Regions from separate parts of the Streptomyces sp. NPDC127106 genome, predicted to be linked through region 1. Evidence: riboswitches for the same ligand, from Rfam matches in the RefSeq annotation. Region 1 holds a riboswitch; the other holds the start of a gene.

Region 1 (14,693 bases):
CGTGCGTGCGCGCTCCACCGCCGGGCCGATGGCCGCGGCCAGGGCGGCGACGTCCTCCGGGCCGGAGGTGTGGCCGAGGGAGAAGCGCAGGGTGCCGCGGGCGAGCTGCGGGTCGGTGCCGGTGGCCAGCAGGACGTGGCTGGGCTGGGCGACGCCCGCGGTGCAGGCGGAGCCGGTCGAGCACTCGATGCCCTGGGCGTCCAGCAGGAGCAGCAGCGAGTCGCCCTCACAGCCGGGGAAGCTGAAGTGGGCGTTGGCCGGGAGCCGGTTGTCGGGATCCCCGCCGAGGACGGCGTCCGGCACGGCCGCGAGCACGGCGCGGATCAGCTCGTCCCGCAGGTGCCCGATCTCGGCGGCGAACCGCTCGCGCCGTTCGGCGGCGAGGACGGCAGCCACCGCGAAGGCGGCGATCGCCGGTACGTCGAGGGTGCCGGAGCGCACGTGGCGCTCCTGGCCGCCGCCGTGCAGGACGGGTACGGGGGTCTGGTCGCGGCCGAGGAGCAGCGCACCGATGCCGTACGGGCCGCCGATCTTGTGGCCGCTGACGGTCATCGCGGCGAGGCCGCTGTCGCCGAAGCGGACGTCGAGCTGACCCACCGCCTGGACCGCGTCGGAGTGCAGCGGTACGCCGAACTCGCGTGCTACGGCGGCCAGTTCGTGGACCGGCATGACGGTGCCGATCTCGTTGTTGGCCCACATCACGGTGGCCAGGGCGACGTCGTCGGGGTTGCGGGCGATGGCCTCGCGCAGGTCCTCGGGGCTGACCCGGCCGTAGCGGTCGACGGGCAGGTACTCGACCTGGGCGCCCTCCTGTTCGGCGAGCCAGTGGACGGCGTCGAGGACGGCGTGGTGCTCGACGGGGCTGGCGAGCACCCGGGTGCGGGCGGGGTCCTGGCCGCGGCGGGCCCAGTACAGGCCCTTGACGGCGAGGTTGTCGGCCTCGGTGCCGCCGGCGGTGAAGACCACCTCGCTGGGGCGGGCGCCGAGTGCCTCGGCGAGTGCCTCGCGGGCCTCCTCGACGGTGCGGCGGGCGCGGCGGCCGGCGGCGTGCAGGGAGGACGCGTTACCCGTGACGGCGAACTGCGCGGTCATCGCCGCAGCGGCCTCCGGGAGCATCGGGGTGGTGGCGGCGTGGTCGAGGTAGGCCATGATCCCCTGATTCTACGAGCCCCCGCCGGGCACAGCCCACGGCTCCCCTGCCCCGCGCCCACCACCCCCCGAGAACGCCCCGACCCCACACCGCGGGAACGGCCCGACCCCACACCCCGGGAACAGCCGCCCCGGCCGCGCGGGCGGCGGGGAGGCTGCGCGGGCGACGGGGCCGGGGAGTCGCGCGGGCGACGGGGCCGGGGAGTCGCGCGGGTGGGGCTGCCGGACTCCGCGTGCCGTGGCGTCGGGTCAGGAGCGCGGGGCGCGGGCCAGTTGGCGGGACTGCGCCACCAGGCGGTCCTCGCAGTCCCAGACCTCGGCGTCCTCCTCCAGGAAGCCGCCGGCCAGGTTCCGCGTGGTGATCGCGATCCGCAGCGGGCCGGGCGCCGGGCGGCAGCGGATGTGCGTGGTCAGCTCCACCGTCGGGCTCCAGCCCATCAGGCCCAGGTCGAAGCAGGTCGGCGGGAGCGCGTCGACCGCGAGCAGCAGGGAGAGCGGGTCCGCGTCCCGGCCGTCGGCGAGTTCGAACCAGGCCCGCATCTCGCCCTTGCCGGAGGGCGCGCCGAGCGCCCAGCCCGCCGTCGCCGGGTCCAGGCGCAGCCGGAGCCGGTCGACGATCGCGGTGCTGCCGGGGATGGGGGCGGGGCCGGCCTCCGGGCCGAGGCAGGCCTCGTACGGCGGGATCGCCGGCGGGAGGGCCGTGGTGCGGACGTCGTCCGGCAGGGAGGCGAGGTCACCGTAGGAGGCGACGACCCGGATCCGCTCGACCTCGGCACCGTTCTCGTCGAACTGGAACAGGGAGGCCTGGCCGGTGGACAGGGTCCGGCCGACCCGGACGACCTCGGTGCGGATCACCGCGGGGCCGGGCTCGGAGGAAGTGAGGTAGTGGGCGGAGACGGTGAAGGGGTCCGGGTGCGGCAGGGCCGCCGACAGGGCCCGGCCGACCAGGGCCAGCAGATAGCCGCCGTTGACGGCGGTGATGATCGTCCATCCGGCGGAGAGCTCCGCGTCGTACACCCCGGGCTCGCCCGCACGCTCGGTGATGGTGGTGTCGCGGTCGAACTCGCTGTCGCCGATGGAGGCCTGGGCCGCTGCGTATGCCATGGAATCGAGCCTACAACGCAAGGCTACTAAGCGGTAGCTTTTCAGGTGACGTGCAGATCACGGCTCTTCGGAGACCGCGGACCGGCGGTTCCAGGCCAGCGGCGCCCGCCAGTGGAACCGCATCGCGAGCAGCCGCAGCACGAAGGTGGTGACGATCGCGATGGCCGTCGTCAGCGCGTTGAGGGCGCCGAGGCCGATGGCGACGGCCACCATCGCGGCGCCGACCGTGGCGGGCACGGCGTACATCTCGCGGTCACGCAGCAGTGAGGGCACCTCGTTGGCGAGGACGTCGCGCAGGACGCCGCCGCCGACGGCCGTGGCCAGGCCCAGCGCGGCGGAGGCGGTCAGACCGAGACCGTACTCGTACGCCTTCGTCGTGCCGGTGACGCAGAAGAGGGCGAGGCCGGCGGCGTCGAAGACGTTGATGGCGCGGTTGATCCGCTGCACCTCGGGGTGCAGGAAGAAGACGAGGGCCGCGGCGATCAGCGGGGTGACGAAGAAGCTGAGCTCGCCGAAGGCGGCCGGCGGCACGGCGCCGATGACCAGGTCGCGGAAGAGGCCGCCGCCCAGGGCGGTGACCTCGGCGAGGACGGCGATGCCGAAGACGTCGAAGTTCTTTCGTACGGCGAGCAGGGCGCCCGCGGTGGCGAAGACGAAGATGCCCGCGAGGTCCAGGGCGTGCTGGACGTCGGGCGGGAAGAGATCGTGGAGCACCGCCCCATTGTCACTGGGAATGACCGGTGGCCCGGTCACCGACCGCTACACGGGGTCCCGACCACCGGACCGATCGTGCCCGGGCGGGCCCGGGCCTATTCCGAGACCTTGGCCAGCGCCTCGGCGGCACCCGGCAGGGCGGGGTCGCCCGGCACCTGGTCGGGCGCGTTCTCCGGGTGGTGGCAGGCCACCTGGTGGCCGGTCGCCAGTGTGGCCATCGGCGGCTCCTGCACGGCGCAGACCTGCGTGGCCTTCCAGCAGCGCGTGTGGAAGCGGCAGCCGCTCGGCGGGGAGATCGGCGAGGGCACGTCGCCCTTGAGCAGGATGCGGCCGCTCGCCGCGCCGCGCCGGCGCGGGTCCGGCACCGGAACGGCCGACAACAGCGCCCTGGTGTACGGGTGCATGGGGTTCTCGTAGAGCGAGGTCCGGTCCGCCAGCTCCACGACCTTGCCGAGGTACATCACCGCGATGCGGTCCGAGACGTGCCGGATGACCGACAGGTCGTGGGCGATGATCACGTACGTGAGGCCGAGCTCCTCCTGGAGGTCGTCCAGCAGGTTGACCACCTGGGCCTGGATCGACACGTCCAGCGCCGAGACCGGCTCGTCGGCGACGACCAGCTTGGGCTTCAGGGCCAGGGCCCGGGCGATGCCGATGCGCTGGCGCTGGCCGCCGGAGAACTCGTGCGGGTAGCGGTTGTAGTGCTCGGGGTTGAGGCCCACCAGCGACAGCAGCCGCTGCACCTCCGCCTTGAGCCCGCCCTCCGGCTCCACACCCTGGAGCTTGAAGGGGGCGCTGACGATCGTGCCGACCGTGTGCCGCGGGTTCAGGGAGCCGTACGGGTCCTGGAAGATCATCTGCACGTCGCGGCGCAGCGGGCGCATCCCGGCGACCCCGAGGTGCGTGATGTCCCGCCCCTCGAACTCGACCGTGCCGCCCGTCGGCTCCAGCAGCCGGGTGATCAGCCGGCCCATCGTCGACTTGCCGCAGCCCGACTCGCCGACCACGCCGAGCGTCTCACCGCGCCGGACCTCGAAGTCGATCCCGTCGACGGCCTTGACCGCCCCGACCTGGCGGCGCAGCAACCCCTTGTTGATGGGGAAGTGCTTGACCAGGCCGGTCACCTTCAGCAGCGGCTCGCCGGCCGGCGCCTGCGCGTCCGCGGCGGGCTCGTCGGCCTTCTTCTTCATGTCGGTCACAGCTTCGGCGCAATCTCTTCGGTCCAGATCCGGGTCCGCTCCTCCTGCGGCATGTGGCAGGCCGACCAGTGCCCGCTGCCGTCCTCGGTCAGCTCGGGCCGCCGGGAGCGGGTGATGCCGCCCTTGGGGACGTCGGCGTACGGGCAGCGCGGGTTGAAGGCACAGCCGCTCGGGATGTTGATGAGGCTGGGCGGCGAGCCCTTGACCGGGATGAGGCGCTCGGTCTGCTCGCGGTCGATGCGCGGCATGGAGCCGAGCAGTCCCCAGGTGTAGGGGTGGCGCGGCTCGTAGAAGACCCTCTCGGCGGTGCCGCGCTCGACGCACCGGCCGCCGTACATCACGAGGATGTCGTCGGCCATCTCGGCGACCACGCCCAGGTCGTGCGTGATCATGATGACCGCGGAGCCGAACTCCTTCTGCAGGTCGCGGATCAGGTCGAGGATCTGCGCCTGGACGGTGACGTCCAGGGCGGTGGTCGGCTCGTCCGCGATGAGCAGCTCGGGGTTGTTGACCAACGCCATCGCGATCATGGCGCGCTGGCGCATGCCGCCGGAGAACTCGTGCGGATAGGCGTCCACGCGCCGGTGGGGCTCGGGGATGCCGACCCGGTCGAGCATCTCGACGGCGCGCTGCCGGGCGGCCTTCTTGTCCACGTCGTGGTGGGTGCGGTACGCCTCGACGATCTGCTTGCCGACCGTGTAGTAGGGGTGCATCGCGGACAGCGGGTCCTGGAAGACCATCGCCATCTTGTGCCCGCGCAGCTTGCGCACGTGGTCGGCGTCGGCCTTGACGAGGTCCTCGCCGTCGAGGACGACCTCGCCGGAGATGTGCGGGCGGCTGCGCGCGTTGCCGGTGCGGTGCAGGCCCATGATGGCCAGCGAGGTCACCGACTTGCCGGAGCCGGACTCGCCGACGATGCCGAGCGTCTTGCCCCGCTCCAGGTCGAAGGAGAGCCCGTCGACGGACTTCACCAGGCCGTCGTCGGTCGGAAAGTGGACCTTGAGGTCGCGTACGGACAGGAAGGCGCCGCCGCTGCGGGGCCCGGCCTGCTCGGGGACGAACACGGGCCCGTCGGCGCGCGTCTCGCCCGCGCCGGAGCCGGCCGCGGAGCCGGAAGTGGGGTGGTTCTCGGTCACGTCAGCCTCACGCGCGGGTCGATGACGGCGTACAGCAGGTCCACGATCAGGTTGGCCATCACCACGAAGAGCGCGGCGAGCAGGGTGACCCCCATGATCACGGGAAGGTCGCCCTGGCCGATGGCGGCGACGGCCGCCGTCCCCAGACCCTGGAAGTTGAAGGTCGTCTCGGTGAGCACCGCGCCGCCGAGGAGTCCGCCGAGGTCGAGGCCGAACATCGTGACGATCGGGGTGAGGGTGGAGCGCAGGGCGTGCTTGCGGATGACCACGCCCTCCTTGAGGCCCTTGGCCCGGGCGGTGCGGATGTAGTCCTCGCCGAGGACCTCCAGCATCGTGGCGCGCGTGATGCGGGCGTAGGTGGCGGCGAAAAGGAAGGCCAGGGTGATCCACGGGAGGATCAGGGCGTTGAGCCAGGCCCCGGGATCCTCCGTGAGGGGCTTGTAGTTGGACACGTCCAGCCAGCCGAGGCTGTAGACGAAGATCGCGGGGGCCACCATGCCGGTGAAGAAGATGGGGAGGGAGACGCCGGCGAGGGCGCCGACCATGACGGTGCGGTCGATGGCGGTGCGGCGTTTGAGCGCTGAGACCACGCCGGTGGCCACACCGGCGAGCACCCAGATGACCGCCGCGCCGAGGGCGAGCGAGAGGGTGACCGGCATGCGGTCGACCATGGTGTCCCAGACGGGCGCCTCGGTCTTGAACGAGTAGCCGAAGCACGGCGCCTCGCAGTGGGTGACCTCGGTGCCGCCGTCGTAGTCGCGGCCGACGAAGATGCCCTTGACGAAGGTCAGGTACTGCTCGGAGATGGGCTTGTCGAAGCCCATCTTCACGCGGATGCCCGCCAGAGCGGTCTCGTTGGTCTCGCGGCCGGCGTACATGAGGGCCGGATCGCTGCCCGTGATCTTCGGGACCGCGAAGAAGATGCCGAAGGTGACCACGGAGACCACCAGCAGCGTGGCGACGACGTTGAACAGTCGCCGTATGAGGTAGACGAGCACTGCAGTCGGCCGCCCGGGGCGGGCGGCTGCCGTCCCTCGTGGGGACGGCAGCCGCCGCCTGCGGCCTTCACCTGCCCTTCGGACTAGCGCATGTGCGGTGAAGGCACTTGCCTGTTGTTACGTGACGACTCGACTACGGGGTCACTTGCCGACGCCGATGACGGCGAGGTCGATCTTGCCCAGGGAGTCGTTGAAGTAGACGTTCGTCAGCCGCGGGTTGTGGTAGACGAGTGCCTTGTCGAAGTTGATGGGAAGGTAGAGGGCCTTCTCCATGACCTTCTTGTTGATCTCCGTGTAGAACGGCGCGGCGGCTTCCGGCGTGGCGGCGGCAGCGGCCTTGTCGAACAGCCCGTTGATCTCGGGGTCGTTGAGCTCGGTGTAGTTGTTGTTGGCGTTCGGCTGGATGAACGATCCGTCGACCAGCGGCTGGAGGAAGCCCGAGCCGGAGTTGTAGTCGGCGCCCCAGCCCATGACGATGATGCCGTAGCCCTTCTTCTTCACGTTCTCGGGCGAACCGATCGTGGAGGAGGAGAGCTTGCCGTCGTACTGGTCGATCGTGGCCTTGATGCCGATCTTGGCGAGCGAGGCCTGCAGGGACTCGGCCGTCTTCACCTCGGGGGCGCGGTTGTTGCGGACCGCGATGACGGTCTCGAAGCCGTCCGGCTTGCCGCAGGCCTTGAGGGCCTCCTTGGCCTTGTCCTCCTGCGGCTGGCCCTTCGTCAGGCCGAACGGGTCGTAGGACTTGTCGGAGCCGGGGATGCCGGGCGGCAGCATGTTGGCGCCGAGGTCACCGCTGGTCGGGCCGCCGCGGGCGGTCTGGAGGGACTTCGGGTCGGCCGCGTAGATGACGGCCTTGCGGCACTCGATGTTGTCGAACGGCGCGACGGTCTGCGGGAAGGCGAAGTAGCGGATGTAGCCCGTGAACGGGTTGTCCGCGTTCTTCTTGAGGTTCTCGTCCTTGAGGATCTTGTTCTTCGCGGCCTGCTGCACACCGGTGCCGTCGACGGCGAGGTCGATGTCGCCGGACAGCAGGCGGGCGTCCATGTCGTCCGGGTTGGTCGTCACCGTGAAGGTGACCTTGTCCGGCAGGCCCGTGCGGATCGTGTCCGTCTTCGGGTCCCAGTGCTCGTTGCGGACGAAGGTCGCGCCCTTGCTGGCGGTGAAGCTCTCCACCTTGTACGGGCCGGTGGAGATCGGCTTGTTGGTGTACGTGGCGCCGGTGTCCTTGGCGGCCGGGACCGGCGAGGAGGACGGCATGGCCAGCAGGTAGCTGAAGTCGGAGTTGGCGCTCGCCAGGTTGAAGACGATCGTCTTGTCGTCCGGCGTCTCGACGGACTTCAGGCCCATCTTGTTGGGGTCGGTGTCCTTGTACGGGCCGGGGTACTTCTGGCCCTGGTCGAGCAGGTCGATCAGGTAGGTGGGGCCACCGGACAGCACGTCCTGCGCGAAGACGCGCTCGATGCCGTACTTGATGTCCTTCGAGGTGATCGGCGTGCCGTCCTCGAACTTCACGCCGTCCTTCAGCTTGAGGGTGTACGTCTTGCCCTCGTTGCTGAGCACGGGCAGGGCCTCGGCGAGGTCCGGGACGAGCTTGGTGCCCGCCTCTCCCGGCTTGCTGTCGTACGCCAGCAGCTGACGGACGTAGAGGCGCTGCATGTTCCACACGAAGCCGTAGTAGGCACGCGCCGGGTCGAGGTAGTCGACGTCCTGCGGCGTCCAGAGCTTGAGCTCGCCGCCCTTCTCGGTCGACGGGTTCACCACGCCGGTGGTGGCGGCGTTGAAGGCCGCGTTGCCGCCGCCCTTGCCCTCGGTCTTCTTCTCCCCGTCCTTGCCGCCGCACGCGGCGGTCAGCGACAGGGCGGCGATCACGGCGGTGATCGCGAGTGCCTGCTTTCTGCGGATCACGTTGGTCCAACCTCCAGAGGTGGGTGAATCGGTGGAGCGGTTCAGCTGCCCTTGGGGTCGAGTGCGTCACGCAGCCCGTCCCCGAAGAGGTTGAACGCCAGGACGGTGATGAAGATCGTCATACCCGGGACCACCATGTACATGGGGTCGTCCTGGTAGATGGGGACGGCGTCGGAGAGCATCTTTCCCCAGGACGCGGTCGGCGGCTTGACGCCGGCGCCGAGGAAGCTGAGAGCCGCCTCCGTCAGGATGTTGGTCGGAATGATCAGCGTCGCGTAGACCAGGATCGGCGCGACCAGGTTGGGCAGCAGCTCCTTGATCAGGATGTAGCCGCGGCCGGCGCCGAGGCTGCGCGCCGCCTCCACGTACTCGCGCTCGCGCAGGGAGATCGTCTGGCCGCGGACGATGCGGCCGATGTACGGCCATCCGAAGAAGCCGATCACGACGATCAGCACGCCCATCCGGACACCCGAACCCTCGAACCCCCACAGGGAGTTGGGGACGACGGACACCAGCGCGATGGTGAACAGCAGCTGCGGGAAGGCCAGCAGCAGGTCCATCAGGCGGCTGATGAGGCCGTCGACCCAGCCGCCGAGGAACCCGGCGAGCGCGCCGAGCAGGCTGCCGATGACGACCGAGACGAAGGCGGCCAGGAAGGCGACGACCAGGGAGATGCGGGCGCCGTAGACGATCCGGCTGAACACGTCGCGCCCGTTGGTGGGTTCGACGCCCAGCAGGAAGTCGGAGCTGATGCCGCCCCAGGAGCCGATCGGCGTGCCGAGGTCCGGGTCGATCAGGTCCTCGTGGAACTCGTTGGGCGGGTGGCCCAGCAGGCTCACGATCTGCGGCGCGAAGACCGCCACGAGGATCAGGAGGATCACGACCACGCCGCCGGTCAGCGCGACCTTGTCGCGCTTGAGCCGCATCCAGGCGATACGGCCGGGCGAGCGGCCTTCGATGGCCTTCGCAGGGACGTCGGCTACGGCCACGGGTGCGGCGGGTTCCGCGCTCGTGTCATGCAGTGGTGCCGTCATCGTGGTGGGGACCCCTCTCGGCCGACGGGTTGCCGGCCCATGCCCGCCGCTGTGGCGGCGTTGGTGCGGAGTGGCGCTCTGGTGCGTGGTGACACGCAGGACTGTGCCGAGGTGCGGGAGGTGCGGGAGGTGCAGTGGCGCTCGGTGCGCTTTCGGGCGTGCCCGGGCACGCCCGGTGCGGTGCTGGTGCGGTGCTGCTGCGGTGCTGGTGAGGTGCAGGTGCCGTGCGGAAAGCCGTGCGAAGTACGCGAAAAGCGGTGCGGAACGACAAGCGACGTGCAGGGAGCCGAACCGTTTCCGCGGGAACCCGGCGGCTCTTGGGTCGGGAGTCTTCAACGGCGCCGCGATCAGCCGCCAGACCCGCAGATGAATGGATGCGCAACCGTGATGTGAGGGTCGGGTTCCCGTTATCCGGACTGCCGTGTCGGCTCAGCGGAGCAACACCGTCCGTTCGGTGCACAATCGGACAACGCGCCCAACTCGCGGTAGGAGTATGCCTTTTGGGCCCGCATCAGCGAAGAAATCCGGACAAGAAGAAGGCCGCGGGGAACGGTCTGTTCCCCGCGGCCGGAGCGTCGCGCGACGCGGTCGTTTCAGGTGCCGGTCAGTAGGCCGGAGCCTGCCCCTCGCGGTCGTAGAACGGTCGCGTCTGCGACCGGAGCCACATCGCGACGGGGTCGTGCTCGTCGGCCAGCGCCACCGTGCACACCGGCACGCCCTCGGGCACCGCACCCACGGACTGGCGCATCATCTCCCGTACGGACTCCAGCGCGGGCGCGGAGGCGTCGTACAGGTCGAGCCCCACGGCGAGGTACGGCGACCCCAGCGCGGGCTGCACCCAGGCGCGCCGCAGCGAGCGCACGGCCGGTGTGCGGTGCGCGTGCTGGGTCAGCAGCCCGTAGAACTGCGGGAGCTCCAGGGCGGGCTCGGAGAGCCGTAGCGGGCCCGCCGGCATCCGGTCGAGGCCGGTGGCGATGCGGCGCAGATCGGCCCAGGGGATGCCGAGGCCGCCGCCCTGGGCGTGCGGATTGAGCCACAGCCCCCAGCGGTCGGGATAGAGGGCGCGCGCGATGTCCCGGCCGGTGACCACCTCGTAGCCGCGGTTCCAGCCGCTGGCGGCCAGCTCCTGCGGGGAGGTCACGCAGGGCGCGTACCCGAGGCCCTCCAGCTCCATGCCGCCGTACTGGGCGTCCGGTGAGCCAGGGTTACCCTGCCAGAGCAGCATCCACAGCCGGCCCTCGGCGAGGGCGCGCAGAAGTGACTCGTAGCTCTCGTAGCGCCCGGGAGTCACTTGGCGCATGATGTGCTCGACCTGCCCGGCCGCGGCAGTGCCTGACGCACTCACCGTACCCCTCCTCGTCCGCACGCGTGTCCAGGCCACCCGTGCGGCCAGGAGATGTCACCAGCTTAAGCGTCGCTAGGGCACGTAGAAGGGGCGTACGCGCGTAACGATGAAGTCGACCACCGGGTCCTCCGCCTCGTCGAGCAGGACCAGCTGCACCGGCCAGGGTGCCGGAACCCTTGCCAGAGCCCGGGCGAGGGCCTCGCGCGGGGCGTTCTGCGCGGCGGCGTCCCGTCTCGACAGGCGGACACCGATGCAGAGTTCCGGGTCGCCGCCCTCGACGCTGGCGAGGCAGCGGTGGGCGGCCACGACCAGGCCGGTGGTGCGGAACTCCTCGGCCGCGGCGGCCAGGAAGTCCACCGGGTCGTCCTGCCAGTCGGGCTCGAAGAGCCGGACGCGGCCGCCCGTGGCGGGCCCGTCGAGCTCCGTCCGGCCGATCCGGCACAGCTGGGCGACTGCGGGCGGGGGCAGCGGCACGCCCACGGTGCCCTCCGGGTTCACGGCGATGCCCAGCTGCGGGGGCAGGCCGCGGGCGAACTCGACGGCGGGGGCCACCGCGAAGTCCATGCCGGGACCGACGCAGGCTCGGAACTGGGCCTCGGAACTGTAGACGGGGACGTACGCCGCCCCGCCGATGTCCATGGTGGGCAGGGTCAGGGAGGGGCTGTCCGGGCCGCCGCCGCCGGGCAGCGGGACCCACACCCGGCTCCGGCCCAGCACCTCGACGATCCTCGGGCCGGCGTCGGGCACGCCCAGGGCCGCCCCGAGCACCTGCTCCAGCTCGTTCTCCGGCCAACCGCCGCCGTGCATCTCCGCCTCCGCTTGTCGCGCCGTGTACCGGCAGAGGGTAGCCGCCCGCGCGCTTCCCCCGCCCCCCCCCGCCGTCCGCCCCCGCCGTCCTCGCCGTCCGGTCCTCGCCGGCCGGTCGCCGTCCCGCTCCCCGCCCTTCGGTCCCCGCCGGCCGGTCGCCGTCCGGTCCTTGCCGCTCAGGCCCCGCCCGGCTCCGCGGGCCGGAAGGCTATCCGGGTCAGCCGCCCGGCCGAGGCCCGGTCCAGCAGCACCACCGAGGCGCAGCCCGGCGGCAGCGGCCCCGACTCCGCGGCCCGCACCAGCCGGCGCACCGCGGCCCGGTGCCGGGCGAAGGCGTACGCCGACACGCCGCGGCCCCGCGCCGCCTGACCGGAAAGGGCCTCCTGCGGGGTGGCGTCCAGGATCAGCAGGTGCAGGGCCCGGCCGCGGCGGCGCGCCGTCGCCGCCAGCAGCCCCCGCACCCAGCGCTGCGTACCGCAGTCGTGGACGACGACCGATGCGCCGGAGCGCAACGTCCGCCACAGCCCCCAGTAGTGGGCGATCCGCACCAGCGGGCGGTAGACGGCGTACGGGAGCGCCGCGGGCATGCGTTGCTCCCATCGCTCGCGCACGTCCTGGGAGTCGATTCCGCCGCCCTCGGCGGCCCGCTTGATCAGCGTGCTCTTGCCGCCGCCGGGCAGGCCGGAGACCACCACGATGTCGCCCTCGGCGAAGCCGAGCCGGCGCGGCGCGCGGTCCCCCCGACCGCGCAGGTCGCGTACCGGCCCGTGGTGCTCGCGCGCCCGGTGGGCGGGCACTCCGTCCACGGTCCCGGCGGTCGCCAGCACTCCGAATCTCCGCACAAGATCGCCTCCCCCGTATCGGGCCTCGAGGACCCCATGCCCACTGAGTGTAAAGAGACGGTAATCCGATACCGCCGGTTCCGGCCGGGCCGTCCGGCCACCGGACACGGACCGGGACGTACCTAGCGAATGGCACAGTCTTTCGCTCCCACCCCTCCGCTCCGCGGCCCGGCGTGCAATGATGTGCGCCATCTGGACCAACTGCATACCGGCCGCTTGAATCCGCGCGGGAGAGTCCCGACGGGCCGCGAGGCCGCGTCCGGGCGCCGAAGGAGCAAGTACCTCCCTTGAATCTCTCAGGCCCCGTACCGCGTGGATGAGGCAGATCTGAAAAGCGAGCCGCGCCCCTCCCGTCCCCCGCGACGGACCGGGGTGTGCTCCACCCAAGGTGCAAGTCGGTGTTCCCGTTCCCGCGGGACTCTCGGCGAACCTCTCAGGTTCCGATGACAGATGGGGAGGAACGTCCTCGTCATGTCATGCCCTGGGACCCGGGAGCCACACCATGAGCACTGCCCCCCGCCTGACCGCCCTCGATGCGCTGCACCGCTCGCTCGGTGCGACCATGACCGACTTCGCGGGCTGGGACATGCCGCTGCGGTACGGCAGCGAGCGCGACGAACACAACGCCGTGCGCACCAAGGCCGGCCTCTTCGACCTCTCCCACATGGGCGAGATCACGGTCACCGGTCCGGAGGCCGTGAACCTCCTGGACTACGCCCTGGTGGGCAACATCTCCACCGTCGGCGTCGGCCGCGCCCGCTACACCCACATCTGCCAGGAGGACGGCGGGATCCTCGACGACCTGATCGTCTACCGCCTGGCCGAGACCGAGTACATGGTCGTCGCCAACGCCTCCAACGCCCAGGTCGTCCTGGACGCCCTCACCGGGCGCGCCGCCGGCTTCGAAGCCGAGGTCCGCGACGACCGCGACGCGTACGCGCTGATCGCCGTCCAGGGCCCGGAGTCCCCCGGCATCCTGGCCTCCCTCACCGACGCCGACCTGGACAACCTGAAGTACTACGCCGGCCTGCCGGGCACCGTCGCCGGCGTGCCCGCGCTGATCGCGCGTACGGGCTACACCGGCGAGGACGGCTTCGAGCTGTTCGTCGCCCCCGAGCACGCCGTGGAGCTGTGGCAGGCGCTGACCAAGGCCGGCGAGGGCGCCGGTCTGGTGCCGTGCGGCCTGTCCTGCCGCGACACGCTGCGCCTGGAGGCGGGCATGCCGCTGTACGGGCACGAGCTGACCACCTCCCTCACCCCGTTCGACGCGGGTCTGGGCCGGGTCGTGAAGTTCGAGAAGGAGGGCGACTTCGTGGGCCGCGCCGCCCTGGAGGCCGCCGCCGAGCGCGCCGCCACCAACCCGCCGCGCAAGCTGGTCGGCCTGGTCGCCGAGGGCCGCCGCGTCCCGCGCGCCGGGTTCCCGGTCGTGGCCGGCGGCGAGGTGATCGGCGAGGTCACCTCCGGCGCGCCGTCCCCGACCCTGGGCAAGCCGATCGCCATGGCGTACGTGGACGCCGCGCACGCCGCGCCCGGCACCTCCGGCGTCGGCGTGGACATTCGCGGTACGCATGAGCCGTACGAGGTCGTCGCCCTGCCCTTCTACAAGCGGCAGAAGTAGCGCCCGCGCGGCGGCGGCCGCCGGCCGCCGGCCGCGGCGTCTCACCACGCAAGACCACTGTTCGTTCGCACTCCCCCGCATCCAGGAGAATCAGGTCATGAGCAACCCCCAGCAGCTGCGTTTCAGCAAGGAGCACGAGTGGCTGTCGGCCGCCGAGGACGGCGTCGCCACGGTCGGCATCACGGAGTTCGCGGCCACCGCGCTCGGTGACGTCGTGTACGCCCAGCTCCCCGCGGTCGGCGACACGGTGACCGCGGGCGAGACCTGCGGCGAGCTGGAGTCGACCAAGTCGGTCAGCGACCTGTACTCCCCCGTCACCGGCGAGGTCGTCGAGGCGAACCAGGACGTCGTGGACGACCCGAGCCTCGTGAACAGCGCTCCGTTCGAGGGCGGCTGGCTGTTCAAGGTCCGCGTCGCGGAGGAGCCGGCCGACCTGCTCTCCGCCGACGAGTACGACCAGCTCACCGCCGGTAAGTAACTGACCACAGGGGATCCTGATGTCCGTTCTGAACACCCCTCTCCACGAGCTCGACCCGGACGTCGCCGCCGCCGTCGACGCCGAACTCGTGCGCCAGCAGTCCACCCTGGAGATGATCGCGTCGGAGAACTTCGCTCCGGTCGCCGTCATGGAGGCCCAGGGCTCGGTCCTGACCAACAAGTACGCCGAGGGCTACCCGGGCCGCCGCTACTACGGCGGCTGCGAGCACGTCGACGTCGTCGAGCAGATCGCGATCGACCGGATCAAGGCGCTCTTCGGCGCCGAGGCCGCGAACGTCCAGCCGCACTCCGGTGCGCAGGCCAACGCCGCCGCGATGTTCGCGCTGCTGAAGCCGGGCGACACG
Region 2 (14,693 bases), on a different contig from region 1:
CAGGTGACCGACGAGGACGAGCGCCGCACGGCGCTGGACGCCCTGGTCGACCACGTGGTGCCGGGCCGCTCGGCCGACTGCCGGCCCGCGAACGCGAGGGAGCTCGCCGCCACCGCCGTGATCCGCCTGGACCTGGCCGAGGTGTCCGCGAAGCTGCGGACCGGCGGCCCGAACGACGACCCCGAGGACCTGGACCTGCCCTACTGGTCGGGCGTGGTCCCGGTCGCGCCGGCGTACGGGACCCCCGTCCCGGCCGACGGGCTGGCCCCCGGGATCGCCGCTCCGGACTACCTCGCGGCGCTCTGAGCCGGTACGGCGGCGGGCCCGGAAGCGCCCCCGCCGGCCGCAGGCTCCTCCACGGGCCGGGCGTCCGCCGGAGCACCGGCCGCCGGCCCGCCGGCCGCGACCACACCGCCGGCGAGGTCACCGCCCGCCGGCCGTCGCGCCTCAGCGGCTGTCAGCCCGCCCACCGCACTCAGCAGCAGTACGGTGCCGAGCACCACCGCACCGGTCAGCCGCTCCCCGAGCACGAACACGGCGATCACCGCCGCGCTGACCGGCTCGATCAGCATGATGACCGACACCGTCGCGGCCCGCACCGCAGCCGCCCCGGTGAAGTACAGGGCGTACGCCAGTGCCGTCGGCACGGTGGCGACGTACACCAGCAGCCACAGCACCCGCGCCGGCTCCGCGGTGTGCGGCAGCAGCCCCTCCACGGCCGCGAGCGGCAGCAGGCACAGCGCGCCCACCGCGGCCGACCAGGCGGTGGTGACCAGCGGGTCGCCCGCCGCCCCGCGGCGCCCGAGCGCGCGGGCCCGCAGGGTCATCCCCGCGTACCCGGCGGCCGAGGCCAGGGCCCAGCCCACGCCCAGCGGCCGCACCTCCCCGGACCCTCCGCCGAGGACGAGGACGGCGAGCCCGGCGAGGGCCCCGGCGACGGCGGCCACGCCGCCCGCGCCGAGCCGCTCACCCATCCGGTACCAGGCCCCGACGGCGATCAGCACCGGCCCCGCGCCGAGGGTGACCACCGTGCCGACGGCGAGGCCGGTCTCCTGCACGGCGGCGAAGTACGCGGCCTGGAAGAGCGTGAACAGCAGCCCCGTACCGACGAGCGAGCGCACGGACGGGCGGGGGGCGGCCGCCGCGCCGCGGGACCGGGTCCGGCGCGCCCGGTGTGCCCGGTGTGCCCGACGTACGGCGAGCACGCCCAGCAGCACGGCGAGGCCGCCCGCACAGCGCCAGAACGTCAGGGCCAGCGGGCCGAGGTCACTGGCCAGGTACAGGAGCGAGGCGGCGGCGCCGGCGGTGCCCCAGGCGGCACCGGCGACGACGAGGGACAGCAGACTGCGCCCGGAAGCGGGCGAGGGATTCGACACGTGGTTCTCCGCGCATGCGTAAAGGACGAAGGAGACGACTCATCGCATCGCGGGCAGCACGACTCGGCCCGGGAGCCCCCGGGCCGGGTTCTCGTTCAGACGGTGTGGGCCGCCCGCGCTAGGCGGCGGGCGGCGGGAGCACGGTCGAAAGCATGGGCGCCAGCCTATGCGGTGGTCGCCTCCCGGTCCACCGGAACCGGCACGAGCTGCTCCGCTCCCTGCGGCTGCTCCTGCGGCGGCGCTGCCTGCGGCGGCGCGGGCGCCGGCCGCGCGGTCTGGGCGATGAAGGCTCCGCCCAGCACCAGCGCACCGCCGATGGCCTGCGGCGTCGAAAGGTGCTCGCCGAGAAGGATCCAGGCGAACACGGTGGCGACGACGGCCTCCAGGAAGGCCACGACCGAGGCCACCTGGGGCGAGAGGCTGCGCACCGACACGACACCCGTCAGGTACGCGAACACGGTCGCGACCAGCACGACCCACCCGAGCAGCAGCAGCGCGGGGACCCGCGTGTCCCCCATCAGGGCATGACCGCCCAGCACCTGCCAGTCGATCTCCCAGGGGCGGGCGATCACCGACATCACGAGCGCGCCGATGAGCATGCCGTACGCGATCACGCCGATCGGGTCGGGCGCGTCGTCACCGTCGGCACCCTGGTCGGCGAAGACGAAGTAGAACGCCTGGCAGCAGGCGGCGCAGAGGCCGAGCAGCACGCCCAGCGCGTCCAGTTTCAGCCCGGCCCACACCTCGACCACGCACGCCAGCCCCACGACGGCGACCGCGGCGCCGGCCGCGGCCGCCCGGGTCACCGGCTTGCGCTGCACGAAGCGGATCCAGCCGAGCAGCAGCGCCGGCCCCAGGTACTCCAGCAGCAGGGCCACGCCGACGGGGATCCGGGACAGGGAGGCGAAGTAGAAGGCCTGCACGCCCGCTACGGCGACGATGCCGAAGCCTGCGAGCAGCAGCGGTTTGCGGCGCAGCAGGGCCCGGTGCCGCCAGGCCAGCGGGGACAGCACCAACGCCGCGCCGCCCACCCTGAGCCAGACCATGTGCAGCGGGTCCAACCCCGCCTCGATCAGCGGCTTCGCCGCCACTCCCGAACCACCGAACGCGAACGCGGAGACCAGCGCGAGGCCGAGTCCGGCGTTCCTCCCAGACGCTTGCATCGGGCCATCATGTCAGGGCTTGTCAGGACCGTCACGACCATGACACCTGTTGAGACACATGTGATACCCGCCGTGATCAGCTCCTGTTATCTGACGAGTCGTCAGTATTGAATGTTCCGCCCGCCGGGGATACGTTCCGCCGCACGTACCCGACGAGAAGGGTGGTGGCGGCATGGCAGAGGTGACCGCGGAGTCACGCATCGAGGCGTCCCCGGCGCGGCTCTGGGCCCAGCTGACGGACTGGCCGGCGTACGGCCGGTGGAGCGCGACGCACACGAGCTTCCCGAAGGGCGGACCCGAGACCCTCGCGGTCGGGGCGACCTTCGAGGAGAACATGAAGATGATGGGCTTCCCCGCCGAAGTCGTCTGGACCGTCTCGGAGCTGGAGGAGGAGCGCCTCTTCGCCATCACCGGCAAGGGCCCGATGGGGGTCGCCGTCCTCACCCGCTACACCCTGGCCCCCGACGACGGCGCCACCGTCGTCCGCATCGACGGGGAGTTCACCGGCGCGGCCGTCTCCCTGATGGCGGGCAAGCTGAAGGACTCCGCCACCGCCGCCCTGAACGAATCGCTGCGCAAGCTCGCCGGCCTGGTCACCTGACCGCCTCCGGGGCGCCCCCCACCGGGGACGCCGCCGCCCCGGGCCGTGCGGGCGCGGGGGGCCCGCCGGGGGGGGGCGCCGCGCGGGGGGCCCCGCCCGGGCGCGACCGCCCGCCCCCCGCCCCCCCCCCCGGGCCCCCCCCCCCCCGGCCCGCCCCCCCCCCCGGGGGGGGGGCCCCCCGCCCCCCCGGGGGGGGCCCCGGGGGGGCGCGCCGCGCCGTTGACCGTCACCCGTCACCCGTCACCCGCCGGCTCAGTGCTCGTCGGCCAGGATCAGGTAGAGCTTCTTGCGGGCGTCGTTGATGACCGCGAGGGCCTTCTCGCGCTGCTCGGGGGTGCCGGTCTTGAAGACCTGCCCGAAGGCCTCCATCAGGCCGATCCCGGCCGTCCGGACCTCGTGCATCGCCTCGAAGTCGAAGCCGCGCCCGGCCTCGGCCCAGGGGGCCTCCGACCCCGATTCGGCCTCGGCGCGCCCGGCGTCGGTGAGCGTGAAGAGCTTCTTGCCACCCTCGCTCTCGCTCGCGATGAGCCCCTCGTCCTCCAGCAGCTGCAAGGTCGGGTAGACCGAGCCGGGGCTGGGCTTCCAGGCCCCGCCGCTGCGCTCGCCGATCTCCTGGATCATCTCGTAGCCGTGCATCGGCCGGTCCTTGAGCAGCGCCAGGATCGAGGCGCGCACATCGCCCCGCCGGGCCCGGCCGCGCAGCCCGCCGCGCCCGCCCCGCCCGCCGAAGGGGCCGCCCCCGAAGGGCGGGCCGAACGGGCCGAAGGCGGCGCGCTTCATGAACTCCTCGCGACGATCGGGCCCGCAGTGCCCGTGGCCCCGACCGTGCTCGTGGCCGTGGCCGTATCCGTGCTGTCCGCGTGAACGCATGACTGCGCTCCTTTCGCCATCCGTGGTTCCGGTGCTCCGTGTATCGCTCCTGCGATGTCTCAACTATCGCCAATCGCTCGCGATGCGTCAACGATATATCGGAAACTCGTACCGAACACCCCTGTGACCAGTCCAGTCGACGTTGCCCCCTGTGGATCAGGCGGCACCCCCTCGACTGCGCGTCGCGCCACCTCGTCACCGCAACGAGCCCACAGGGGCCCCTGACAGCCCGCCGCAGCCGGTGTCGGGGACCCTGGATACGGTGGCCGGGTGAACGGATCGAATCCACCAGCCGGACCCGCCGTACCGACCTCTCCCGATGTGCCGGCCGCGTTGCTGCCCCTCCTGGGCACCGACGAGGAGGTCATCGCGTTCTTCGCCGGGGTCGCGGACCTCGACGCGACGGACCCGGCCTCCCACGAGCTGGGGGACGGGATCCGGCTCGCATCCGGAGCCCGACTGGAGCAGTTCGCTCGGGCCGGCTCGGGGGACGCGTTCTGCTTCGTCGGCGACGGCGGCGAGGAACGCCCGGTGGTGTACGTGAGCCTCGACGGCGGGGCCGGACTGCTCGCGCTCGGGCTGCCGGAGTTGGTGAGGCTGTGTCTCGTGGCGCCGTGGTGGCGGGACGCTCCCGGGAGGACGGCCGAAGGGCTCCGGGTGGTCGCCGACGAGTACCGGGAGGACCGCCCCGACTTCGACCGGCGGCGCGACCGCGCGGCCCAGGCGCTCGGTCTCGATCCGGCCGGGCTGCCGTCCGAGGCTGCGGCCCTGACCCGACTCGTGGAGCTCTCCCGGGGACCAGTCGCGGCGGACTGCCTCGTCGTCGGGTACGACGGTGGTCCGCTCGCCCCCCTGTTCGACGCCGCCCCCGGCACCCCCTGACCGACTAGCCACAAGAGCCCGGAGTCGGGTCAGCCGCCGGTCGCCCGTGGCCGGACCACAGCCAGCTGACTGGCGGCGAGCGGTCACAGTTCAGTGAGACGGGTCAAGGTTCAGTGAGACCGGACACCAGTCCTCCCGGATCGGCGTTTGTCCGCGATCAAGGAACGAGCCTACCGTCGGGCCATGCGCCTCCGAATCGTCGACGCCTTCACCGACCGCCCCTTCGCCGGGAACCCCGCCGGGGTGCTGCTCCTGGCGGACGGCTTCCCCCCGGACCCCTGGCTCCAGCAGGTCGCCGCCGAGGTCAACCTCTCCGAGACGGCCTTCGCCCACCCCCTGCCGCCCGGCGGGAACGCCGACTGGGCCCTACGCTGGTTCACCCCGACCGCCGAGGTCGACATGTGCGGCCACGCCACGCTGGCCACCGCGCACGTCCTCGCCACCGGCGGCCTCGCCCGGGGCCTGATCCGGTTCACCGCCCGCTGCGGCATCCTCACCGCCGAAGCCGCCGAGGACGGCGGCATCACCCTGGACTTCCCGACCTCCGAGCTGACGCCCGTCGCGACCGAGACCGCCGTCCGCGCGGCCCTCGGCGCCGAGATCAGGTCCGTCCACGACACGTCCGCGCACGTCGGCGACCTGCTCGTCGAGCTGGCGGACGAGCGGACCGTGCGCGGGCTCACCCCCGACATCGCCGCCCTGCGCGGCTACGCCCGACGCGGCGTGATCGTCACCGCTCCCGCAGAGGACCCCGCCCGCGGCTACGACTTCGTCTCCCGCGGCTTCTTCCCGGCCTTCGGGATCGACGAGGACCCGGTCACCGGCAGCGCCCACACCGCTCTCGCCCCGTTCTGGGCCGAACGTCTGGGCCGCACGCAGCTGACCGGTCTCCAGGGCGGCGCCCGCACCGGCCTGGTACGGGTCACCCTGGCGGGCGACCGCACCCTCCTGACCGGGAACGCGGTCACCGTCATCGACGGCGAGCTGCTCACCCGGCCCTGAGCCCCCCGTGCGGCGCCGGCTCCGGGAACCGGGGGCTACGAGGGGGTCGGCAGCCAGCCCACCTTGCCCGCGAGCAGCGCGTACCCGCCGAAGGCCACGACGTCGAGCAGGGCATGTGCGACGACGAGCGGCATCACTCGCCCCCACCGTCGGTAGGCGAGCACGAAGACCGCGCCCATCACCATGTTCCCGATGAAGCCGCCGACGCCCTGGTACAGGTGGTACGAACCGCGCAGCACCGAACTGGCCACCAGCGAACCCGTGGGCGACCAACCCAGCTGGTCGAGCCGGCGCAGCAGGTAGGCCAGCACGATGACCTCCTCCACCACGGAGTTCTGCACCGCGGAGAGGACCAGCACGGGGAACTTCCACCACACGTCCGGCAGCGCCTCGGGCACCACCGTGAGGTTGAACCCGCTCGCCCGCGCCGCCAGGTAGAACGCCAGCCCGGCGCTCCCGATCCCCGCCGCCACCAACGCCCCGCGCGCCAGGTCCCAGCCGGGCCGGGTACGGTCGAAGCCCAGCACCCGCAGCCCCGGCACCCCCTCCCGGGTCAGCAGGTGGGCGACGAGCAGCACGGGTACCAGTGCGGTGCAGATCCCGAACAGCTGCCAGGCCAGGTCGAGCCAGGGCCGGCCGGGTGCGTACGAACCGTTGAGCGTGGCGGCCTGGTCCTTCAGGCCGCCGGGCTTGGTCAGCGAACCGATGAAACTGATCAGCGAGGAGGCGGCGCTCGCGCCCAGCGACAGCGCCAGCACGAGCAGCGTCTCGGTGCGCAGCAGACTCCGCCGCCCGTCCTCGTCCAACGACCCGACCACCGGCTCCGGCTGCGCCCGCACGTCCGACTCCCGTTCCGCCATCCCGTTCCGACCACCCCATACTGCCTCCTCGGCGGCGGAACGGGATCAGCGGACGGCGTACCGGCTGCTGCAACGCGGCCCGGCCCGGCCCGGCTCAGGGCCTCCGGGCCGGTACCGGCGCTCCCCTCTCCTGGGCCGGGAGACCGACCGGCCAGGTGTGCACGGGGTCGCCCTTGTGCATGAGCTCGCTGTAGCGACGGGTGATCGCGGCGAGCGCCGCGTCCCGATCCAGGCCGGCCGCGAGCGCCCGGTGGTAGGTGTCGACCTGCCAGGTCGACCCGTTCGCCCGCCGCCGGCAGCGCTCCTCGATGATGCCGAGGTAGTGGTCCCGGTCGGCGCGCTCGATGCCCCAGGCGTCCAGCCCCGCCGCCGCCATCGGCAGCAGCTCGTCCAGGACCAGTCGTACGGCGGGGACGCTGGCCAGGCCGCCGCCGCGGCCGCGGCGCGGCCACCGCAGCCGGGCGTCGATCCCGTACCGGCAGGCCGCGTCGAAGTTGGCCTCCGCCTCGGCGAACGGCAGCCGGGTCCACACCGGGCGCTGCTCGTCGGCGAGGGTGCGGACGAGCCCGTAGTAGAAGGCGGCGTTCGCGACGACGTCGGCGACCGTCGGCCCGGCCGGCAGCACGCGGTTCTCCACCCGCAGGTGCGGCACCCCGTCGGCGACCCCGTACACGGGCCGGTTCCACCGGTAGATGGTGCCGTTGTGCAGGACCAGCTCCTGCAAGGTCGGGACCCCGCCCTCGGCGAGCACCCGCAGCGGCTCCTCCTCGTCACAGATGGGCAGCAGGGCGGGGAAGAAGCGGACGTTCTCCGCGAAGAGCTCGTACGCCGAATCCACCCACCGTTCCCCGAACCAGGTCCGCGGCCGCACTCCCTGCGCCTGCAACTCGGGCGGCCGGGTGTCGGTGGCCTGCGTGAACAGCGGCGGGCGCGACTCCCGCCACAGCTCGTGCCCGAACAGGAAGGGCGAGTTGGCTCCGACGGCTATCTGGACGGCGGTCACCGCCTGGGCCGCGTTCCACACGTCCGAGAACCGGGCCGGCGTCACCTGCAGGTGCAGCTGTACGGAGGTGCAGGCGGCCTCCGGGACGATCGACCCGGTGCTCCAGGTCAGCCGCTCCACCCCGTCGATGTCGAGGAGGAAGTCCTCGCCGCGCAGCATCAGGATCTGCTCGTTGAGCAGCGAGTAGCGGTCCACGGCCGAGAGGTTGGCGGTGACCAGGTCGGAGCGGGTGATCGTCGGCAGGATGCCGATCATCACCACGCCCGCGTCGATCGCGGCGGCCTGCCGGTGCGCATAGCCGAGCCCCGCGCTCAGTTCTTCGGCGAGCTGGTCGAAAACCCGGCCGCCGAGTCGGTGCGGAAGGACGTTCACCTCCAGGTTGAACATTCCGAGTTCGGTCTGGAAATCCTGGCTCGCAATGCGCTCGAGAACCTGCGCATTCACCATTCTCGGCATCCCGTCGGCCCCCGCCAGATTCAGCTCGATCTCCAGCCCCATCATGTTCTTGGGGCGGTCGAACCGCTTCTCCGCCAGAAGCCGCTCCAGTCCCTCCAGGCACTCGTGGAGCTTCCTCCGATACCGCCGGCGATCGGACAGGTCGAATCCGCCCGCCACGACCTTCTCCCCCATCGAAGCGTCCCTCCTCGAGTGGGCATCGCCCGGGCACCCGGACGCGCGTGTACGGTCGATGATGCCCCGGAGGCGAGATCGATAACGCGGCGGGGTGGAGCGGGACGGGGAGCGTGCGCCGGTTTGGCCGAAGGGCGCCATGGCACATTCACCTGGCAACCGTCCGTATGCAAATTCCGCATCGGTTTTGCCGGTTCCGGATAATCGACGCTTTCCAGCCGAGCCCCCGTCAGGTAACCTCCGAGGTCAGCGCGACGTGTTCGCGTGTATCCGGCATGCATGCCATGTCAGCGGGACCGGTAAGCGCCTTGCCTGCAATAGGCGGGCCGGCTACCCGAAACACTGCGTGAACACATGTCGTATAAACTCCGCAAACGAGGCAGAGAGTTGGCGCGCGGCCATTGCCCCTCAGCCCCCCTCTGGCCCCAGAATGCGACAGCGCCGTCCGCACTGCCCCCCGATCCACAGGTCTCCCAAGTGAGAGGCGACCCACCATGCCGCTGCATGTCCCCCCGGCTCCCGCGCCTGCCCTGCGCAGCGTCCTCGCGGCACTCGGTTCCCCCGCAGCCGTCGCGGCGGGCACCCCCGCCCTGCGCGCCGTGCAGGGTCCGCTGACTGCCGAGCTGCCCTTGCCGGTCCACGTCCTCGACCGGCTCGGCATGGCCCAGCCGGCCACCCCGGCCCGTCCGCCCCGCACCCGGCTGACCGGCTGGCGGTTCCTGATCCGCAGCGGAGACCGGCACATCGCCGCCGCGGACACCCGGTTGACCGCGGACGGTTGGGTCTTCTCCCATTTCTTCGAGGGCCCCTACGTCGCCGCCACCGAGCGGGCGCTGCGCCAGGCGGAGGCGCTCGGCAAGAACTACCAGCCCCGCTTGTTGTCCGTGCCGGAGCTGTACATGCTGACGCTCTGGTTGCACGGTGCGGTCGGAGCCGATGCCTCCGCCGGTCTGCCCGCGGCCGCGGACCTGCTGGTGCCACTGGCCCCGGCCCCGCCCGGCATCGCCGCGTACCGGCCGCATCCGGTATCGGAGCTGCTGCCCGTGATGACGCACCGGCTCACCCCTCCGGCCCCGCCGATGAGGCCTCCGCTGGCCGCTCCGGCTGCCTGAGCAGGCCCCTCGGCAGACCCCTCGGCAGGCCGCTCGGCAGGCCGCTCGGCAGAGCCCCTCCCCCGTACGGCCCATCCGGCGTAGTCCTGCCGGGCCACCCGTGAACCACCCAAAATGACAGGGGAGTTGGGCTGAACCGCCCGCACGGGTGATGCGTCATCAATCTGTGAGGACAGCTACCGGAAATCCCTGCGGTCCGAGGTCCGGAGGGCAACACTGGGACTGACCGCATCTAGTCGTCGACCACGGGGGGCGGCCATGAACCAGGCATCGAGCCGCAGCACACAGACCACACCGCAGCGAAAGAACGCATCCATGTGCCAGCACCAGCCAGCGTGCCCGTCAGCCGACTCCGCCGACCGGGAGGCCGCGAAGCCCGTGGCCAATCACCCGGAACAGGGCTGGAGCCTGCTGTGCAATGGTGTCCTGCTCTTCGAGGACACCGGTGAGCTGCTGCCGGACGGCCAGATCATCGCACCGCACCGCCCGCTCGCGGCGGCGCAGGCGGCCTAGCCGACACGGCTCGACGGAACGCCGGAACAGCCCGAACCGAAGGGGCCGGCCCGGGAGCAATTCTCCCGGACCGGCCCCTTCAGCGTGCAGTCACCTCACACTTTTGTGTCAGGTCGCGCGGATCAGGCGTCGTACTCGTCCAGCGGCGGGCAGGAGCAGACCAGGTTCCGGTCACCGAAGGCGCCGTCGATGCGGCGCACCGGCGGCCAGTACTTCTCCGCCGCCGAGACGCCGCCGGGGAAGACGGCCTCGTCCCGGGTGTACGCGTGCGTCCACTCGCCGCCGAGCGCCGTCGCGGTGTGCGGGGCGTTGCGCAGCGGGTTGTCGTCCGCCGGCCACTCGCCGGCCGCGACCCGCTCGATCTCGGCGCGGATGGCGATCATCGCGTCACAGAACCGGTCGATCTCGACGAGGTCCTCGGACTCCGTCGGCTCGATCATCAGCGTGCCGGCCACCGGGAAGGACATGGTCGGGGCGTGGAAGCCGTAGTCGATCAGACGCTTGGCGATGTCGTCCACGCTGACGCCCGTCTCCTTCGACAGCGGGCGCAGGTCGATGATGCACTCGTGCGCGACGAGGTCGCCCGGGCCGGTGTAGAGCACCGGGTAGTGCGGCTCCAGGCGCTTGGCGATGTAGTTGGCGCCGAGCACGGCCACCTGGGTGGCGCGCTTGAGGCCCTCGCCGCCCATGAGCCGCACGTACGACCAGGAGATCGGCAGGATGCCGGCCGAGCCCCACGGCGCGGCCGAGATCGGGCCGACGCCCGTCTCCGGGCCGGCGGTCGGCTGCAGCGGATGGTTCGGCAGGTACGGGGCCAGGTGGGCCCGGACACCGACCGGGCCGACGCCCGGACCGCCACCGCCGTGCGGGATGCAGAAGGTCTTGTGCAGGTTCAGGTGCGAGACGTCGCCGCCGAAGTGGCCCGGCTTGGCGAGGCCGACCAGGGCGTTCAGGTTGGCACCGTCGACGTAGACCTGGCCGCCGGCCTCGTGGACCTGGGCGCAGATGTCGGCGACGTGCTCCTCGAACACACCGTGCGTGGACGGGTAGGTGATCATCAGCACGGCGAGCTCGTCGCGGTACTGCTCGATCTTGGCGCGCAGGTCGTCCGTGTCCACCTCGCCGTCGTCCGCCGTCTTGACGACGACGACCTTCATGCCGGCCATCACGGCGCTGGCGGCGTTGGTGCCGTGCGCGGAGGACGGGATGAGGCAGACGGTGCGCTGCTCGTCGCCGTTCGCGCGGTGGTAGCCGCGGACGGCGAGCAGGCCGGCGAGCTCGCCCTGGGAGCCGGCGTTCGGCTGGATGGAGACCTTGTCGTAGCCGGTGACCTCGCAGAGACGTTCCTCCAGCTCGCTGATGAGCGTGAGGTAGCCCTCGGCCTGCTCGACCGGGGCGAACGGGTGCAGCTGACCGAACTCGGGCCAGGTCACCGGCTCCATCTCGGTGGTCGCGTTGAGCTTCATCGTGCAGGAACCCAGCGGGATCATGCCGCGGTCCAGCGCGTAGTCCTTGTCGGCGAGCTTGCGCAGGTAGCGCAGCATCGCGGTCTCGGAGCGGTGCTGGTGGAAGACCGGGTGCGCGAGGTACGCGTCCGAGCGCAGCAGACCCTCGGGCAGCGCGTCGGCGGCGGTCCCGTCCAGTGCCTCGACGTCCGCCGTGACGCCGAAGGCGGCCCAGACGGCCTCGATGTCGGCGCGCAGCGTGGTCTCGTCGACGGAGACGGAGACGTGGTCGGCGTCGACCTGGAACAGGTTGACCCCGCCCTCGCGGGCGGCGGCGACGACCTCGGCGGCCTTGCCAGGCACCCGGACGGTCAGGGTGTCGAAGTACGAACCGTGCACGAGCTCGACCCCGCCGGCCGTCAGACCGGCGGCGAGCAGCGCCGCGTAGCGGTGCGTGCGGCGGGCGATCGTCTTCAGGCCCTCGGGACCGTGGTAGACGGCGTACATGCCGGCCATGACGGCGAGCAGCACCTGCGCGGTGCAGATGTTGCTGGTGGCCTTCTCGCGGCGGATGTGCTGCTCGCGGGTCTGCAGGGCCAGGCGGTACGCCTTGTTGCCGTCCGCGTCCACGGAGACGCCGACGAGGCGGCCGGGCAGCGAGCGGGCGTGCTTGTCCTGGACGGCCATGTAGCCGGCGTGGGGTCCGCCGAAGCCCATCGGGACGCCGAAGCGCTGGGTGGTGCCGACGGCGATGTCCGCGCCCAGGGCGCCCGGGGAGGTCAGCAGGGTCAGCGCGAGCAGGTCGGCGGCGACGGCGACGATCGCGCCGAGCCCGTGGGCCTGGTCGATGACCGGCTTGATGTCGCGGACGGCACCGGAGGCGCCCGGATACTGGACGAGGACACCGTAGATGCCACGCTCGGCGATCTCGGCCGGGATGCCGTCGGACAGGTCGGCGACGACGACCTCGATGCCGATCGGCTCGGCGCGGGTCTCGACCACGGCGATGGTCTGCGGCAGGGCGTCGGCGTCGACGAGGAACACGTTGCCCTTGGCCTTGCCGACGCGGCGGGCCAGGGTCATGGCCTCGGCGGCGGCGGTGCCCTCGTCGAGGAGGGAGGCGCCCGAGGTCGGCAGGCCGGTCAGGTCGGCGACGACGGTCTGGAAGTTCAGCAGGGCCTCGAGACGGCCCTGGGAGATCTCGGGCTGGTACGGCGTGTACGCGGTGTACCAGGCCGGGTTCTCCATCACGTTGCGCAGGATCACCGGCGGGGTGAAGGTCCCGTAGTAGCCGAGACCGATCATCGAGGTCATGACCTGGTTGCGGCCGGCCAGGCTGCGCAGCTCGGCCAGTACCTCGGCCTCGGTCCGCGCCTCGGGCAGGTTCAGCGCCTCGGCGGTCTTGATGACGTCCGGTACCGCGGCGGCGGTCAGTTCGTCGAGCGAGCCGTAGCCCACCTGGGCGAGCATCTTGGCCTGCGCCTCGGCGTCCGGGCCGATGTGGCGCTGCTCGAAGGGGATGCCTCGCTCCAGCTGGGAGAGCGGAATGCGGTTGGCGGTCATGTACGGAGGCCTCCTGGGTCGTACGACCTGCGAGGGGCACCACGGCGCGGGCGCCCGGACGGCCTCCCCCTCTGTCATCTCAACCTGAGAGCTTCACCGGCTCCTGCGGAGGTCGTCCGCGGGGTCCGGCTTTCACCGTCGGTGAGGAGTGGAACCGGCACTGCGGGCCCGGCACCGCCCCTGCTTTCCAGAGTGGCCTCGTCCGTGCGGTACGTATGCCTGAGAGATTCCGGGGAGGATTTGCTCCTTCGGCGCCTCCGTCGAACTCGGTGGAGGACTCTCCCGCACAGGGTCAGCAGCCACCACCCAGCCTACCAGCGAGGTTCCCGGACCTCTTTCGAGTGGCCCCCATCAGGGAAATGGCCTTTTGTAGTCATTACGGAGGAGTTGCGACCCACGTGGAGGGACCGTGCAGACAGATATCGATCCCCGCAGCCTGATCGGCCGCAAGGCGTTCGACCGCAACGGGACCAAGATCGGAACGGTCGACGAGGTCTACCTCGACGATGCCACCGGAGTGCCGGAGTGGGCCGCCGTCCGGACCGGCCTGTTCAGCCGGGACGCCTTCGTCCCCTTGGAGCCGAGCGAGCTGGTCGACGACACCCTGCGCGTCCCCTTCGAACGCTCCCTGATCAAGGACGCCCCGGACTTCGGGGTGGGCCGCCACCTGTCCCCCGAGCAGGAGCTGCAGCTCTACCACCACTACGGACTGGACGTGTCCCTCCCGTCCGACTTCACGTTCCAGGCCGATTTCGGCCGTCTGGCGAAGGGCGAGCAGAACGAGGAGTAGCGCCGGCGAGGACGACCGCCCGCCCGCGGGCACTGGTCACCCGGCCCGGCCCACCAGGGGCAGCGGATCGGACGGCTCCAGGTCCGGGTCGTCCACCTGGAAGGTGCGGACCCGGCCCGGGGCCGATCCGGGCTGCTCGAACCGCACCGTGACCCGGCCGAGTCCGCTGCCCTGCACCCACCCCGGCCCGTAGACGGCGTGCCGGACGTCCTTCCCGGCCGCCCAGTGCCGCTCACGGGCCCGCTCCGGACCGTCAGTCGGCCCCTCGGTCGATCCGGTAGACCCGTCCGCCGCAGGCGCCTCAGGAGCCCCCTGGGCCCCCTCCGACCCCTCGCCCCCGCCGACCCCGGGAAGCCCCGCGGACCCTGCGGCCCCCGAGGACGCGTCCGGGGTGCCCCCAGCGCCCCCGATGGCCGAGGCGGCGGCCTGGAACTGCGCGAACAGGTCCTCCTGCGTGTAGTCCGCGAGGCCGGTCACGCCCACGCCCAGCAGCCGCACCCCGCCGGTGGTGTCCACCGCCTCCAGCAGCCGGGCCGCGGCCTCCCGCACCACCGTCGGATCGTCCGTCGGCCCCCGCAGCGTCTCCGAACGGGTCAGGGTCGAGAAGTCGTACCGCCGCACCTTCAGCACGATCGTGCGCCCCGAGTGCCCTGAGGCCCGCAGCCGTCCCACGCACCGGTCGGCGAGCCGCTGCACCTCGGTCCGGATCCGCACCCGGTCGTGGAGGTCCACGTCGAAGGTGTCCTCCACCGACACCGACTTCGCATCGCGCTCGGCGACCACCGGCCGGTCGTCCAGGCCCAGCGCCATCTGGTACAGCCCCACCCCGTGCGACCGCCCGATCAGCCGGACCAGCTCGTCCTCCCCGGCCTCGACGAGCTCC

The links. A riboswitch is a leader RNA that binds a small molecule or an ion and turns the genes downstream of it on or off. The one in region 1 is predicted to bind glycine.
Region 2: it holds a riboswitch for glycine, as region 1 does, so the genes downstream of both, gcvP (aminomethyl-transferring glycine dehydrogenase) here and gcvT (glycine cleavage system aminomethyltransferase GcvT) in region 1, are expected to answer to the same signal.

The regions. Positions count from the first base shown of each region.
Region 1 covers NZ_JBHXTC010000023.1:35,338-50,030, reverse strand. The annotation lists gene ACFVGY_RS20350 (cysteine desulfurase family protein) at 1-1,149, opposite strand, end outside; gene ACFVGY_RS20345 (thioesterase family protein) at 1,399-2,253, opposite strand; gene ACFVGY_RS20340 (trimeric intracellular cation channel family protein) at 2,311-2,967, opposite strand; gene ACFVGY_RS20335 (ABC transporter ATP-binding protein) at 3,063-4,157, opposite strand; gene ACFVGY_RS20330 (ABC transporter ATP-binding protein) at 4,163-5,230, opposite strand; gene ACFVGY_RS20325 (ABC transporter permease) at 5,299-6,300, opposite strand; gene ACFVGY_RS20320 (ABC transporter substrate-binding protein) at 6,442-8,205, opposite strand; gene ACFVGY_RS20315 (ABC transporter permease) at 8,247-9,239, opposite strand; gene ACFVGY_RS20310 (enhanced serine sensitivity protein SseB C-terminal domain-containing protein) at 9,844-10,584, opposite strand; gene ACFVGY_RS20305 (enhanced serine sensitivity protein SseB) at 10,657-11,391, opposite strand; gene ACFVGY_RS20300 (AAA family ATPase) at 11,568-12,233, opposite strand; glycine riboswitch at 12,451-12,554, shown strand; gene gcvT (glycine cleavage system aminomethyltransferase GcvT) at 12,736-13,851, shown strand; gene gcvH (glycine cleavage system protein GcvH) at 13,949-14,329, shown strand; gene glyA (serine hydroxymethyltransferase) at 14,349-14,693, shown strand, end outside.
Region 2 covers NZ_JBHXTC010000047.1:36,798-51,490, forward strand. The annotation lists gene ACFVGY_RS29105 (pyridoxamine 5'-phosphate oxidase family protein) at 1-306, shown strand, start outside; gene ACFVGY_RS29110 (DMT family transporter) at 288-1,376, opposite strand; gene ACFVGY_RS29115 (DMT family transporter) at 1,541-2,539, opposite strand; gene ACFVGY_RS29120 (SRPBCC family protein) at 2,712-3,140, shown strand; gene ACFVGY_RS29125 (PadR family transcriptional regulator) at 3,393-4,010, opposite strand; gene ACFVGY_RS29130 (hypothetical protein) at 4,281-4,892, shown strand; gene ACFVGY_RS29135 (PhzF family phenazine biosynthesis protein) at 5,076-5,894, shown strand; gene ACFVGY_RS29140 (CPBP family intramembrane glutamic endopeptidase) at 5,930-6,754, opposite strand; gene ACFVGY_RS29145 (glutamate-cysteine ligase family protein) at 6,849-8,387, opposite strand; gene ACFVGY_RS29150 (hypothetical protein) at 8,882-9,499, shown strand; gene ACFVGY_RS29155 (DUF5999 family protein) at 9,815-10,012, shown strand; gene gcvP (aminomethyl-transferring glycine dehydrogenase) at 10,135-13,020, opposite strand; glycine riboswitch at 13,218-13,315, opposite strand; gene ACFVGY_RS29165 (PRC-barrel domain-containing protein) at 13,430-13,810, shown strand; gene ACFVGY_RS29170 (DNA polymerase IV) at 13,847-14,693, opposite strand, start outside.